One region of the Thalassotalea montiporae genome, then DNA from elsewhere that is predicted to be linked to it. Evidence: predicted binding sites of a transcription regulator. Region 1 holds the regulator's gene; each other region holds the start of a gene.

Region 1 (5,250 bases):
ATAATCTTTCCTCCCTAGCTATACGACTACTTAGCACTTACAGCATCAACGTCTGCAGGTTGCACGACATCGCCCGTGTTGTTGCCCCAAGCATTGCGCTCGTAGGTCACCACAGCGGCGATTTCTGTTTTCGTGAGCTGACCGCTAAATGCCTGCATAGCGGGATTTTTCTTACTACCGTTGTACACAATATCGATATGCGCAGTAACATCTCCCAGGATCATTGGGCTGCCAATCAATGAAGGGAAAGCTGGTGGTAAGCCAGCACCTGTTGGCTGATGACAAGCAACACAGGCTTTCATGTAAACCGCCTCACCCTGCACCATTAATTCATCACGTGTGTAGGTTTTGCTTAAATCTTCAGTTGCCGGTTGTGAGGTTTCTAATTCGCTGGTAGCAGCATTTACTACTTGCGACATAGTTTCTAATTCTTGCTCGACAGTTGCCGCAGCGCTTTCGCCGCCAGCTAATGCATTGACGTCGCTCGCTTGAACACTCTCTCCTGTATTGTTACCCCAAGCATTACGCTCGTAGGTCACGACCGCCGCAACTTCTTTTAACGACAGTTGTTTACCAAAGGCTGGCATAGCGTTTTTACCGTTGAGGATAATCGCAATATGCTGGTCGATTTGATTTGGGTCAGTTGCAACAACACTGCCTTTAAGTGCGGGGAATGCTGGCGGTAAACCCAAGCCTGTTGGCTGATGACAAGCGGCGCAGTAGGCGGTATATGTGGTTTCACCGAGCTGCATTAGCTCATCCATCGAAACATTGGCGTTAAGCGAGGCAGCCTCCGCGGCTTTGGCATCAGCAATCAATTGCTTTTGCTCACTCACCCAAGTGGCATAGTCTGCCTCAGATTTAACCTCGACAACAATTGGCATGTAGCCATGATCTTTGCCGCAAAGCTCGGCACATTGGCCTCGATAGACACCAGGCTCGTCTACTCTAGTCCACGCTTCATTGATAAAACCAGGGTTGGCATCTTGCTTAACTGCGAAAGCAGGTACCCACCAAGAATGGATAACATCGTCAGAAGTAATTAAGAAGCGGACTTTTTTATTAGTGGGAATAACTAATGGTTTGTCTACTTCCAATAGGTAGTTTTCACCTTTTGTTTGACCACTGCCATCGCGATTGTCAAATTGTTCTCTTGGTGTCGAAAGCACCGAATAGAACTCAATACCTTGGTCAAAATATTTGTAATGCCACTTCCACTGAGAACCTGTAACTAAGATGGTAATGTCTGAGTTATCATTATCTTCCATCTCAATCAATGTGCTAGTGGCAGGCACTGCCATCGCGATGAGAATAACAATGGGAATGGCAGTCCAAAGTATTTCTACCTTGGTACTTTCATGGAAAGTTGCAGGCTTAACGCCTTTTGATTTGCGATGGAATACCATCGACCAAAACATTGCGCCGAACACTAAAATACCAATTACGGTGCATATCCACAGTACCAGCATATGAAGGTCATAAACCTCATTGCTGATTGCGGTAACCCCTTTGGTTAAGTTCAGCTCCATCTCCGCCCAAGCTGTGCTGGAAAACAACGTACTACTAAAAATGCTCCCCAAAAACAGCCAACCTAGGTTACGTCTTTTCACTCGACATCTCCTCTACCCTGTTGAATAACAAAGACATCAAAGCCGTCGATAGTAAAACTTTCGACGTGGGCTTACTTTGCAGATCGTGTTGTGATGTATGTTGTAATGTAGTTGTTGTGCGCACATCACTTATTCTTATGTTTTATTCGTTATTATTGTTTGCGCACTTTACAACCTAGAATTACTCAATTTTTAATCAAGATCTAGTGATTTATGATCAATTCTTATTATTTTTTCCTTATTTATCAGTAGAGTATGAGCTCTAATAAAAGAGCCCCGCGTCGATTAAATTATGTGCTATCAAGCGCTTGAGAGGGGATGCAGTCAACTAGAAAGTTTAGTAGTGATAGGTTTTTTGGACATAAAAAAGCCAACGAAATTCGCTGGCTTAATTAGAAAAATATAGGTCAGGTAACTAAACAAAAGACTATCAATCTATTCGTCTAGCTAATGATAAAAAAATAAACCTTGAAAAGAGATGCTTTATCTTACATCCAATCTGCATTTCGAATAACGCCAACAGCAATACCTTCAACGTTAAAGTGCTGACTGGTTAGATCAACTTCTATTGGTGCGAATTCTTCGTTCTCTGCATGCAGATAAACCACATTACCCTCGCGTTTAAAGCGCTTCACAGTAACATCATCTTCTACCCGCGCGACAATGACTTGGCCATTGTGAACATCAGTTGTTTGATGCACTGCCAATAAATCACCGTCCATAATACCGATGTCTTTCATACTCTCGCCGTTAACACGCAGCAAGTAATCTGCAGCCGGTTGGAATAAATTGCCATCAATTTGATAACGATCTTCTACGTGCTCTTGCGCCAATATTGGCTCACCAGCTGCAACTTGACCAATTAACGGTAAACCAGATTCTTCAACAAATGCATCGGCTAACCGGATACCACGTGAAGTACCTGGCAGCATTTCAATGTAGCCTTTCTTTGCTAGTGCTTTTAAGTGCTCTTCAGCAGCATTAGCTGATTTAAAACCGAAGAAGTCGGCAATTTCAGCTCGTGTTGGTGGCATGCCAGTATCAGCAATTTTATCTTTGATAAGCTCAAATATTTGAGATTGTCGTGCGGTTAATGGCTTCATAGCGATACAGGTCCTCTCCTGATATCCATACAGCATTACTGTAAGTATATACACACTGTATGGATATGCAAGACCAATTTAAAACGCACGATCTAGGCGAGAGAATATGCTGGCTTGCAATATTCCCAAAAGGCTAGGTTACATTCGCCAAATACCAAGGCATAGCTTCAAGAATACCTTGTTGAATACGATGGCTTGGATCGTATCCTAGTGCTGACTTTGCTTTAGAAACATCAGCTTGCGAGTGTCTAACATCACCCGCTCTAAAATCTCGATATTCAGGCTCTGTTGCAATCTGAACACTATTATCTGATAAGGCATGCTTGATAGATGCATAAAGCTCGTTGAGCGTCGTTCTATCGCCAAGTGCAACATTGTATACCGCGTTTTTCGCTTCAGCGGGCGCGGTGGCCGCTAGAATATTCATTTGTACGGTATTGTCGATATAGCAAAAGTCACGGCTGGTTTCGCCATCACCATTGATAAACACAGTGTCGCCTTTAATCATGGCAGCAGTCCATTTTGGAATTACCGCCGCATATGCGCCATCAGGATCTTGCCGGCAACCAAACACATTGAAGTAGCGTAAACCAATACAATTAAATTCATAAGCTCTAGCGTAGACATTCGCGTAAAGCTCATTAACGTATTTTGTTACCGCATAAGGGGAAAGTGGGCTGCCAATATTCTCTTCAACTTTAGGCAATGCCGGATGATCACCATAAGTAGAACTGCTGGCGGCATAAGTAAAGCTCGTAACATTTGCTTGTTTTGCTGCCTCAAGCATATTCAAGAAGCCTGTAACATTGGCTGCATTAGAGGTAATTGGATCTGCCAGTGAGCGCGGCACAGAGCCTAAAGCTGCTTGGTGTAAAACATAATCAACACCATCGCATACTTGTAAACAGGTGCTAACATCGCGAATATCGCCCTCTACAAACGTAAACGCCTGCCATTGCTCTGATGAAACGAGTTGTTTCACTTCTTCCAGGTTTTTTTGATAGCCTGTGGCGAAGTTATCAAGACCAACAACTCGTTGATCTAGTTTTAGTAAGGCTTCTAAAAGGTTAGAACCGATAAAGCCAGCAACACCTGTAATTAACCAAGTTTTAGGCTGCGCTTTCAATTCTTGGCATATTTGTTCGTACTTATTCATACACTCTGCTCTATAGACGCATATCAACTTGGTCTTTGGGAAGCACACACTTTAAGTCATACAAGACATGTGTCGCTTTACCTAACGCATGAATTTGCTCAGCCCCCATCGCTTTAAACTCGTCGTGTGCTACCGCCAAAATCACCGCGTCATAATCACCTTTTTTAGGCTCGGCAGTAAGCTTAATACCGTATTCTTCTTGCGCTTCTTCACAAGCACATAGCGGGTCAACAATATCAACATTTACGTTGTACTCTTTAAGTTCCTCAACAATATCAATCACTTTGGTATTGCGAAGATCAGGACAATTCTCTTTGAAGGTTAAGCCCATCACCAACACATGAGCCTGTTCTACTTGAATACGCTTTTTCAACATACCTTTGATAAGCTGTGAAACCACATAGTGCGCCATACCATCATTTAGGCGGCGCCCTGCAAGAATCATTTCAGGGTGGTAGCCCACTGATTGCGCTTTGTGTGTTAGGTAGTAAGGATCAACCCCAATGCAGTGCCCACCGACTAAGCCTGGGCGAAACGGTAAAAAGTTCCACTTGGTGCCCGCGGCTTCCAACACTTCTAACGTATCAATATCAAGCTTATTGAAAATAACCGATAGCTCGTTAATTAACGCGATGTTAACGTCACGCTGCGTGTTCTCGATGACTTTAGCAGCTTCAGCTACTTTAATAGACGAAGCTTTATAGGTGCCTGCCGTGATAATTGATGCATAGAGGGCATCGACTTTATCAGCGATTTCAGGAGTTGAGCCCGAAGTGACTTTTAAAATTGTCGGTAAGCGGTGAGTTTTGTCGCCAGGGTTAATACGCTCAGGGGAATAACCAGCAAAGAAATCCTGGTTCAGCGTTAAACCAGAGATTTTTTCAATAATCGGAATACAGTCTTCTTCCGTTGCCCCCGGATAAACGGTTGATTCATAAACGACAGTTGCACCTTTACCAATTACACTGCCAAGCATTTCTGATGCTTTGCGCAAGGGAGTTAAGTCCGGTTGGCGATGTTTATCAATAGGGGTTGGTACAGTAACAATATAGAAATCACAACCTTTGAGCAGCGTTTTATCTGTGGTACATACCAGCTTGCTCGCTTGCTTTAATTCTTCGGCGTCAACTTCATTAGTGCGGTCTAAACCATCATTTAGCTCGTCAACCCGCTGTTGATGAATATCAAAGCCAATGGTTTGGTGCTGTTTGCCAAACTCTACTGCCAATGGCAGGCCAACATAACCTAAGCCAATAATTGCAATTTTGCTTTTTGCTAGTGAGCTCATTTATTCCCTTACCTTCACTTTATTATTATGGATTTATTGTGGCACAAGCTTATGACGATAAAAATATAATTATTCAATGATATTGTCCTCAAG
Region 2 (5,250 bases), on a different contig from region 1:
TCAGAAGAGTTTGTTGTCTTTGACACAAACTTTGCCAATACCAATACGTTAACGCGCTCAACGGTTGATTTTATTAATGGTATTACCGAAAACGGTTGGGTTTACGGTAATGCATCTGCACCTTTTCTGCCAATCGATTTTACCGAAAGCGACGGTGACGAAGTCACACACTGGGTAAGAGACTTTGAAACTCGCGCATACATCTCGACAGATTACGGCCAAACCATTAAACCAATTTTAGCGCCAGAAACTCGTTTTTATAACGGTCAGTCAGCTATTTTGGATATGAACGGCACAACTGCTGTTGGTTACGCGAGTAATCGATTAAATCAAGACCGAGTTGATGATATTGAAGATGACACAGGTGGCTGTGCTGATCCAAATATTGTTGATGACATTCCGTTTGAAGTTTGTGTGCAAAATTTATCAAGCGACTTGTACTTTTTGACTGCTTATCAGTGGGAATTAGACGACAGTGGTAATGTTGTTAGTGAAAAAGATCTCGGGTTGTTAGTGACACCTAATGAAGATGATGATCGTGTTTTTCGTAGCTATGCACAAGCAATCAATGCCAATGGTGTTGCGGTAGGTTTTAGCCATGGTTGGATTGATGAAACTGAAACATCACCAAGTCAAAATGAACCTCGCCGTCTTTACCCGGTTGTTTATAAAAATGATGAAGTAACCAGCCTTGTCGAAGATCATGGTGAAGTAGGTGAAGGGCGTGCGTACGATATTAACGACAATGGTATCGCCGTTGGTTATGTCACTCGTTCAGTCAATGGCTCAGTTCGTGAAAAGTTTTATCATATTGATACTAACGCACCAGCTGGTGATATGACCATGGTATTTCCAGATGACTTTTTTACGGGTTCATCAAGTACTGCATTTGCTATCAACAACGCTGGCTTAATTGTTGGTGAAGGTGAATTTGAAACGCAAAATAGTACAAGCCAACGTCGCACACATGCTTTCTTGTATGATCTTAACAACGAAACCTTTACAGATATTAATGACTTCTTAACCTGTAACTCTGACTATACCATTATTGAAGCACGTGATATCAATGACAACAATGAAATTTCTGCCACAGCTGTGGTAAAAGTGCCACGTCGAGATGCCAAAGGCGTATTAATGTTAGATGCCGAAGGCAACCAATTAGTTGAAGACGTTGTACGCGCGGTTACGCTAAAACCTATTAATGGCGAAATTGAAGATTGTACAGAAGTGTCTGAAGACAGAGTGGAGCGTCAAGGTGCTGGTTTAGGCGCTGGGCTATTAGCAATACTGTCAGCATTTGGTTTTAGACGTAAGCTTAAGCGTTAAATCGTCGTCAACAAAACCATTGAAACATAAAACGGCTCACTTCGAGCCGTTTTTTTGCACGTAAAATAAGTATTTGATCCTATATGGCAATTATCCGCTGCACGGCTCGCCATTCAAGATAGTTGTTCCAATAGTCAGCTTCGTTAAACATAATGTATTTTGTGCCTGATATTGATGTATGAGCTACAGGTCGATAAATCACTTTGTTTGATGAATAAACAACTTCTTCTGAAATAACTAAAGCTGATTTTAAGTCAAAATCTATTAGTTTTAATTGGTAGTCATCAATATTTTTAGTAATTAATGCTATGGATACAATACCGTTTTCTTCTGAAATAAAAGAAGCTCCAAGTACATAAAAACCTGAGTTTAACGGCTCATTTCGACGCCCAAGAACTCCAATGTTGTCTCCAATACTATAGGTACCTTGGTTTGTATATTCCGAGCTAACTACCGTAATTGAAAGCTCCCAATTTTCTGTTGATGATTCATCGTGAGTTGAAATTAAAGCTAATGATGACTCTTGATTTAGTACATCAAGAATACGAGACGATTTAGTTTTATCTGCTGAGTAAATAGACTCTAAATCAGCATTACGTGTAGCAAATGCGATATTGATTGTAGCACCATTATTTAGATCGTTGGCTGACGTAACGAATCTCTGAGATGGTTCTGACAAGAAAGATATCTGATTATTTCCCGAGGCTGGATGTGAGCCAGTATAAAAGTCGAGTGACTCCGAGTTACTCGATGAAATAACGTAGGCACTTTGTAGAAGAGGTCTCCATGGTGACCAGGTTTGGCCAAAATCATTTGACGTCGAAAAGTGAAAACCTAAATCAGACATTCGGCTATACATGATAACTGTACTATTTGTATACTGGAGCTGTACATAAGTAACCAAGCTTGGCGTAGTAATGATTTGTTGCTTCAGATTGCTAATATTGTTACCCGTATAAATAATTACCTTTTGCTTCCAAGTTTCACTCTCATTAGCATGGCCAGTCGCAGCAATTATAATATTCGAATCAATATTTAATATAGCGGGGGCGTTATGCTCATCATGCTTGAAATTATTATTAAGCTCGACTCTTTTTAATACTTCTACAGAATTATTTACCATACTAACTTCTGCAACCCACTGCACTCCTTTAGAAGCTTTTCTGTTGACTCCTGTCACTAATAAATCAGTGCTATTTGAACTGCTATCTGAAATATAAGGCCCCGACCACCATGAGTAACCCCCGTTCATTTTATTGTTGCTTTCTGAGTTACATGAACTAAGCAGTATAGAAAAAACTAATAGTATTAGAGTCTTTAGTAATCGCATCGAATATTCTTAGTCTGTTAAATCAAATTCTACTACTCAGCTTATCCTCCACTCATATTTTCATCAAGAAACAGTAGCTAAATTTGATAATGCTTACCTAAAGTATCATGGAGTTATCATTAGCAAATAAAGGCATTTCATCTTATACTGTATAAATAAACAGGTGTGCGGTAATGAACAAAATAATAGAGCTTTTGCAGCATCAAAAATTAGTATGGCGAGGTAACAGTACGCTAGGAAACTCACTGACATCAGTCGCAACTGGTTTCAGTGAGTTAGATCACCACTTAAATGGTGGCTTTTCTATTGGTGTTAATGAAATACAAACCTCATACGGGATCGGTGAACTGCGTTTGCTATTACCTTTATTTAAAGAGGCAATATCAGAAGAGCGGTTAGTGGTGTTTGTTAACCCTTTCGGCATCGTTAGTGCCGAAGCCTTAGCACATTATGGTTTATCACTTGATAACTTTTTACTGATTACCCCAGAACGATGGCAAGAAGTGTTATGGGCTGCTGAGCACTGTTTACGTAGTGGTGCTTGTCATACCTTGGTCATGTGGGCTGATCAGCCACTTGAATTGCATCAGGCAAAACGCTTACAAATAGCCTGTGAAACAGGGAATAGCTTGCTGTTTGTTTTACAAGAAAGTAGCACTGCATCTGTTGGTTTACCGCTTGAGCTAAGCCTTTCACTTGCCCCTCAACAGCAAGGATTATCTGCGCGTATTAACAAACGTAAACTTGGTTGGCCATCCTCATCATTTAGTATTGATATGACAAATCAATGGCCAGCTCTGATCATGCCTAACAAAGCAGATAACGTTATTGAATTTCCGCAAATAAAAGCAGGCTAATAATGAACTTGTGGCTTTATCTTCATTTTCCTGCACTACAGCTTAGTTCTATTTATCAACCGGCAGCTCAGCAAGCTTTAATTATTGTTGATGAAAAAAGTAATGAAGTGATTCAACTAAATCAATACGCAAAAAACCAAGGAATTAACCTTGGTATGGGGCTAGGTACGGCAGCTTCACTTTGTCATGAACTTGAGGTGAAAGTGTATGATAAAAAGGTTGAGGAGCGTCTGCTAAAGCATATTGCGCATTGGCTTTACAGCAAAACAGCCGATATTACGATCTTTGCTGCTAATGGCTTATTACTGCGTGTGAGTAACATGTTGAGCTTATATCGAGATCTAGCACATTACTGGCAAGTGTTGTCGCAGCACCTAAATACACTAAAGCTCGAATATCACTACGCCTGTGCTTATTCGCCTTTTGCCGCTAAGCTTTTGGCGACACAGAAATTAGATAAACTGAGCGAGAATCAAGACTGGCTGACTAGGCAAATTAAGCAACAGAGTCTTGTTCATACCGATTTAAATATCAACATGGTTAATCGTCTGCAAAAGGTCGGGATTGGCCACTTGGGTGACTTGCTCAAGGTGCCATTAGCTGAGCTTTCTACGCGATTTGATGTTGAAGTTGTTCATTATATTGGCCAACTCACGGGGAAAATTCCACATCCGGTTCAGTTTTATATTCCACCTGAGCCTTTTGAACACTACCTTGAATTGTATTATGAAGTGAGCAATCAGCAGTACTTATCTAAGCCGCTATTGAAACAATTCTTGCTACTAGAAAAGCATCTACGATTGAAAGATATGCTCGCCACAGAGCTAAACTTATGTCTACATCAACGCAATAGTGAAAACCTTGTATTAACCATTACCGCGTTACAAGGTGAATATAAATCGGATAAATGGCTGGCCTTAACAGAACTAAATTTAGCTTCAATTAAGCTTGTTGAACCCATTATTGGATTAACCTTAACAACCAAACGGCTCACCAGAAAAGGAACACAAGCTAATGACTTGTTTTTGGGGTCTCAAGGAGAATTGTCAGCGCAAGAATTAGTCACTAACTTGATCGCAAAATTAGGGCAAGAGCGAGTAAAAGGCTTAGCGACTAAGCAAGATGCTAGACCAGAAATCGCCAATCAGCTATGCCCTCCGTTTTCAGTCAATAGCCAGCCATCATCGACAAAACTAAGACCAACATTCTTATTAACTACGCCATCACCATTGAAAGAGCCTGTAAAAATAGTTTCTGCGCCAGAGCGTATTATTGCTGGCTGGTGGGATGATTATCAGGTTGTTCGTGATTACTTCATTGGTCGGAGCGAGCAGGGACGTTGGCTTTGGCTATTTCGCGATCACAATCAGCAGTGGTTTATTCATGGGCTATTTAGCTAAAGATTAGAGCGTTTTTGGTAACTAATGGTAATAAATCATGTATAGCGAGCTATTTTGTCAAAGTAACTTTTCTTTTCTTGAAGGTGCCTCTCATCCCGAAGAACTAGTAGTACAGGCAAACTTTCTAGGTTATCACGCCATCGCAATTACCGACGAATGCTCTGTTGCAGGTGTTGTTCGCGCTCATACAGCGATTAAAGAGCATGAACTACCAATACAACTCATCGTTGGCAGCGTATTTTCACTTCAAGGTGAGTTGAAAGTTGTACTGCTGTGCCCAAATCGCCAAGCATATGCTGAGCTTTGTCGTATTATCACCAATGCGCGAAGACGAACA
Region 3 (5,250 bases), on a different contig from region 1:
ATAAAAGCTGATCCCCATGGGAAGAATAATTGACCATTCAGGCACCTGATAGTCTACACCCACGCTAAGCATCAAATTTTGCCAGTTTTCAAGTAAGAAGCCACCATATTTAAAATACCCTAAAATGCCTAAATTGGTGGCGAGACTAAACATCAGCAGTAACTTTCTTTTACTTTGCTTTTGCTCTTGAAAAATCCATTTCGCAACATGCCAATCCACCAAAGTAGAAACCCACAAGAGAACGACAAATGGTGGATTCCATGCCGCATAAAAAAGATAACTCGCCACCAGTAAATTGGCTTTTTTAACCGTCCAAGATAACGGGGAGTAATGAAGTGCGAGTACCAGCGCAAAAAAAACTATAAAGGTGAGAGAGTTGAATAACATGCTTGCTGTACTCCGGTTGGTACAAGCTGTTTACAAATAGACAACTCCTAGTAGGACTGAAATGAAAACATGTTGATTTTAGATGAAGTTTAGCAGAGAAAAGCTCACTCTCAATATAACTGTAATTACGCTAGCTTCCTGTTTGTAATAATAAAACCAATGAGCAAATCATTATACGATTAAGACTAAGCGCTATCGCAGGCAAGGAATAAGCACTATTTGTTAGTTACAAGTATCGTCGATTACTTATTACCATGAAGTAACGTGCTCTTGCCAGATGCTGCAGCTTTGCTTTTACTAGCAACTAACTGATTGAAGGACACTAATAGAAAACAATGTAAACACTGACTTAGTCAAATACTAAGCCTAATTGTGCTGTCTGCTCTTCGGGGGCTTGTAAACCAATATGGATACCCAACAATCGTACTGGTTTACCCTGCCCACGATGCAGCGCTTCTTTTAACAGTTCATTCAGCAGTGGCAAGCTAATTTCATGGCTCTTTTGATCTTTGGTGGTTTGAACAAAATCATTAAATTTAATTTTTACCCCAAGCTTGTTCATTCCAGAGTTTGCTAGATACTTTTCTGAACGGCGATAAAGCTCGGGCAATAACTTTTGCGCCATAATTTCGCTAAGCTCATCATAGCTCGCAATATCATATTCAAAGGTGCGCTCAACCCCTACAGATTTTCGCACGCGCGACACCTGTACTTCACGCTCGTCAATACCATGGCTACGCGCCCAAAGCACTCGCCCATATTTGCCAAATTGACTAACTAAGTAAGCCTCTTCAGAGCGACGAATATCACCGCAAGTATTAAAACCTAACTGACTGAGCTTTTCTGAAGTGACCTTACCGACACCAGGAATTTTACGCAGCGATAAGTTTTCTAAGAAATCCCAAATGTCATCTGGGGCTATCGTACACTGGCCATTGGGTTTATTCAGGTCGGAGGCAATTTTGGCGACAAATTTTAATGGTGCAATACCCGCTGAGGCGGTGAGTCCGGTTGCTTTAACGATTTCTTGGCGAATTTCTTGAGCAATTAAAGTGGCAGAGCCTTGATGTAATGTCGAATGCGAGAGGTCCAAGTAAGCTTCATCGAGCGACAGCGGCTCAATTTTGTCTGTATAACGTTCAAAGATGCTGCGAATAATCTCGCTGACTTCTTTGTACACTTGCATTCGCCCTGGCACGACAACTAAGTCAGGACATTTTTTACGAGCCAGCGCAACTGGCATTGCCGAGCTCACACCAAACTGGCGGGCAATGTAATTACAGGTTGATAGTACGCCTCGGCGATCTGATTTACCACCAACCGCAACAGGTTTATTGGCTAATGCTGGATTGTCTCTGATCTCGACCGACACATAAAAGGCATCCATATCTATATGGGCAATTTTTCTTTGCATCGTTACCTTAAAACTCTGCCTAACAAATACTGAATACTATTCGAACCTAGCCGCTATGTAATCAGTAACTACTGAATGAAACTCGGTCTCTACCTTTATGTCTAATAGAATTGAAGAGAACATAAAAAAGAGCTTAACTGTATATTAATACAGTTAAGCTCTATCTAAAACTTAAAACTCATTATTTTATTCTTATAAATGGAAAGTCACTCAGCCCTTCTGCACCACCAGTAGAGTAACACCCAAATTGATTTTTACACTGACTGTTTGGTAACCGTGAGCCCAACGCTTTGGCAGGGCGTCGATAGAGTACTAGTTGCTCGGTTAGCACCTCTTCTATCGGCGGCGAAGTTATAGTAATAACTTCAGTTTCATCATGTGGCCATACCAAGCTACCATGTTCATTTTTAGCTAAGGGTTGGTTAGCTAGTGCTAGGGAAAGGTCAGGAAAGCTCTCCGCAGTGATAGGCTGTGATGTTTGAATTAGCTCAATCACGGCTGGCATATCAGGGTGATTATCTTGATAAGACTTGGCTAGATAGCTATCTGCTTTTACCAAGTCGTGCAAACCAAAATCTTTACTTAGGTAAGCAATACCTAGTAAAAAATTTGCGTTTTTATAATTTTTTTTGGCAGCGGTTTCTAAATAACGAACACCTTTGTTTAAATCTTTGAAACCTGGGTCACTGAGATAAACAAGACCGGCTTTATAGTGAGCGGCAATATCGCCGCCTTTTGCTGCTTTCTTATAATAATGCAGTGCTTTTTTGATATTAGCTTCTATACCATAACCCGCTTGATAAAGCTGACCCAACAAGCTCATAGCACCGGCATGACCGCGCGTTGCCGCTGCTTGATATTGTTTAAAATACTCAGCACAAGTGTCGGTATTACATTCAGTTAATTTACTCGCCTTGGCTTGAAATACCAGAGTACAAGTAACGATTAGTACTAAACTTAACTTATTCACATTTTTTTCCTTCTTAGTTAGCCTTCCTAGTTGGAAATACCCTTTCACAATACTAAAAATTGAACAAACAACAAGGTCACTAAAGCTCTATGTGATTGATGGCCGATTATTTGTGATCAGCCAAGATGTTATGGCTATTCGACGGGTATAAAAAAGGCCGCAAATGCGGCCTTTTCAGAGATTAGATGGTGTATTGCTTACAGCGTTTTAATATCAATGCTGTTTTTCGTCATAGCGGCTTTGCGCTCTCGCTCTTGACGTTTTTCGCAAGGGTTATCACAGTTACAGGCTTTATCGATCCCTAATGAGCCTAAACCACCGCAGCTGCCCGCCAATGATTTTTGCTGGAAGATATAGCCCACCGCCATTCCAGCAACGACTAACAAAAAGAAACCAAGCGTAATTAAAAATAATGTCATCATAATTCCAAGCTAACCCAAGCAATCGGTTGTGCCCAATAGCCCAGTATGTCTCACTGAACTATTTCAAAACTTAAAAACAGTGCGATTTTACCGCATTTGTTACATCAACACCATGTTCAGCGATGTTGCGCTTATAACTATTTAATACCTCTTTTAAAAAGCAATCTAACAGACTAAGTAACTAGTTTACCGACTGCCTATTTTAAAAACGGCATAAATTTCTTGGTATTGATCTCTTCAAAACCCTTATCGGTTTTACTGATCATCATTACCGCCAAGTCGTGCTTCTCAGCAAAAGCTAATCCCTTTTCTGGCCCCATTACCATAATGGCTGTTGATAAGCCGTCAGCGGTCATTGAAGACGGATGAATCACAGTCACCGACACTAAGCGATGATCAATCGGTTTACCTGTTTTAGGGTTAATAATATGCGAGTAACGCTTACCATCAACTTCAATATAGTTACGGTAATCACCTGAGGTGGCTACTGCGTTGTCTTGCGGCACGATCACTTGATGTACGCTACGCTCTGTGGTGATTGGTTTTTCAACCGCGATATGCCACAAGGTACCATTGGCTTTAAAACCTTTGAGGCGCATTTCACCGCCGATTTCTACCAAGTAGTGTTGAATGCCTTTGCGTTCAAGTAAATCAGCAACAACGTCAACACCCCAACCTTTGGCAATGGTCGATAAATCTAAATATACATCTGCTTGCGTTTTCGCTAAGCCCTGTTCAGTCAACAACAACTTGTCTAAGCCAATACGGGCAAAAGCTGCGGCCTGTTCTTCTGCTGACGGCACTTTTTCAGGTTTTAAGTCGGGACCAAAACCCCATAAGTTAACTAATGGCCCGACTGTAACATTTAGCATGCCATCGGTGATATCACCTAATCTCAATGCCTCGCTAACAACAGTTCTAAAGCCTGTTGAAATGATGGTTGGTTCGCTACCTTGGCCATTGTTGAATACTGTGATTTCAGAGTCTTGCTGATACGTAGACATCTGATTATTCACTTCTACTAAAGCTGCGTCTATATCTTGCTGTAACTGAGTTAGATCATACTGCGCTTGCTTGGCCACAACTTTGATATTGTAAGTCGTGCCCATCGTACGGCCTTGCAAATGAAATTCCTGTTTAGCGTCTTCTGACGGCGCAGGAAAACAGCCAGCAAGTAGCAAGGTAAATACTGATACAAGCAAAGTTGTTATAACAAGCTTAAACTTCATTTTATAAACCCTAAAATATGTCGATTGATACAAAAAGAGCGGCCAATGCCGCTCTTTAATAGGTTGCTAGCTAGATCACTAAATCACTCGCTAGCTAACCATGAAATATCGCTTAACCACCGAAGTCGTCAAGTAAGATATTTTCATCTTCTACACCAAGGTCTTTCAGCATGCCGATAACAGCCGCGTTCATCATTGGTGGACCACACATGTAGTATTCACAATCTTCTGGTGCTTCATGATCACGTAAGTAGTTTTCATAAAGAACGTTGTGAATGAAGCCAGTCATACCATCCCAGTTATCTTCTGGTTGCGGATCTGACAAGGCAACATGCCAGTCAAAGTTTTCATTTTCAGCAGCTAAGCCATTGAAATCATCTTCATAGAACATTTCACGCAATGAACGCGCACCGTACCAGAAAGAGATCTTACGCTTAGAGTTAAGACGCTTAAGCTGATCGAAAATGTGAGAGCGCATCGGTGCCATACCTGCACCACCACCGATAAATACCATCTCGTTGTCAGTGTCTTTCGCGAAGAATTCACCGAATGGACCTGAGATAGTCACTTTATCGCCAGCTTTTAAGCTCCAGATAAACGATGACATTTTACCCGCTGGTAAAGATAGGTTATTAGGCGGCGGCGTAGCGATACGCACGTTCAACATAATAATACCTTCTTCTTCTGGGTAGTTCGCCATTGAGTAGGCACGAAGCGTGTCTGTGTCAACTTTCGATTCAATATCGAAGAAGCCAAAACGCTCCCAGTCACCACGATATTCTTCTGGAATATCGAAGTCTTTGTATTTCACGTGATGCGCTGGTGCTT

Evidence for each region. The regulator LexA, encoded in region 1, represses DNA repair genes until DNA is damaged. The targets are predictions, from matches to a motif close to TACTGTATNNNNATACAGTA.
Region 2: the regulator LexA is predicted to act here: its motif matches at 2,802-2,821, upstream of imuA (translesion DNA synthesis-associated protein ImuA).
Region 3: the regulator LexA is predicted to act here: its motif matches at 1,937-1,956, upstream of dinB (DNA polymerase IV).

The regions. Positions count from the first base shown of each region.
Region 1 is NZ_JBQRUO010000007.1:143,242-148,491, reverse strand. Features, by position in the region: gene ctaD (cytochrome c oxidase subunit I) at 1-2, opposite strand, end outside; gene coxB (cytochrome c oxidase subunit II) at 27-1,529, opposite strand; gene lexA (transcriptional repressor LexA) at 2,099-2,713, opposite strand; gene ACSLUR_RS16980 (NAD-dependent epimerase/dehydratase family protein) at 2,847-3,869, opposite strand; gene tviB (Vi polysaccharide biosynthesis UDP-N-acetylglucosamine C-6 dehydrogenase TviB) at 3,880-5,157, opposite strand; gene ACSLUR_RS16970 (right-handed parallel beta-helix repeat-containing protein) at 5,227-5,250, opposite strand, start outside.
Region 2 is NZ_JBQRUO010000004.1:110,583-115,832, reverse strand. Features, by position in the region: gene ACSLUR_RS13345 (DUF3466 family protein) at 1-1,326, shown strand, start outside; gene ACSLUR_RS13340 (hypothetical protein) at 1,406-2,578, opposite strand; gene imuA (translesion DNA synthesis-associated protein ImuA) at 2,830-3,513, shown strand; gene ACSLUR_RS13330 (Y-family DNA polymerase) at 3,516-4,913, shown strand; gene ACSLUR_RS13325 (error-prone DNA polymerase) at 4,951-5,250, shown strand, end outside.
Region 3 is NZ_JBQRUO010000001.1:528,908-534,157, reverse strand. Features, by position in the region: gene ACSLUR_RS02225 (MBOAT family O-acyltransferase) at 1-387, opposite strand, end outside; gene dinB (DNA polymerase IV) at 737-1,801, opposite strand; gene ACSLUR_RS02215 (tetratricopeptide repeat protein) at 1,983-2,771, opposite strand; gene nqrM ((Na+)-NQR maturation NqrM) at 2,969-3,190, opposite strand; gene ACSLUR_RS02205 (FAD:protein FMN transferase) at 3,391-4,422, opposite strand; gene nqrF (NADH:ubiquinone reductase (Na(+)-transporting) subunit F) at 4,535-5,250, opposite strand, start outside.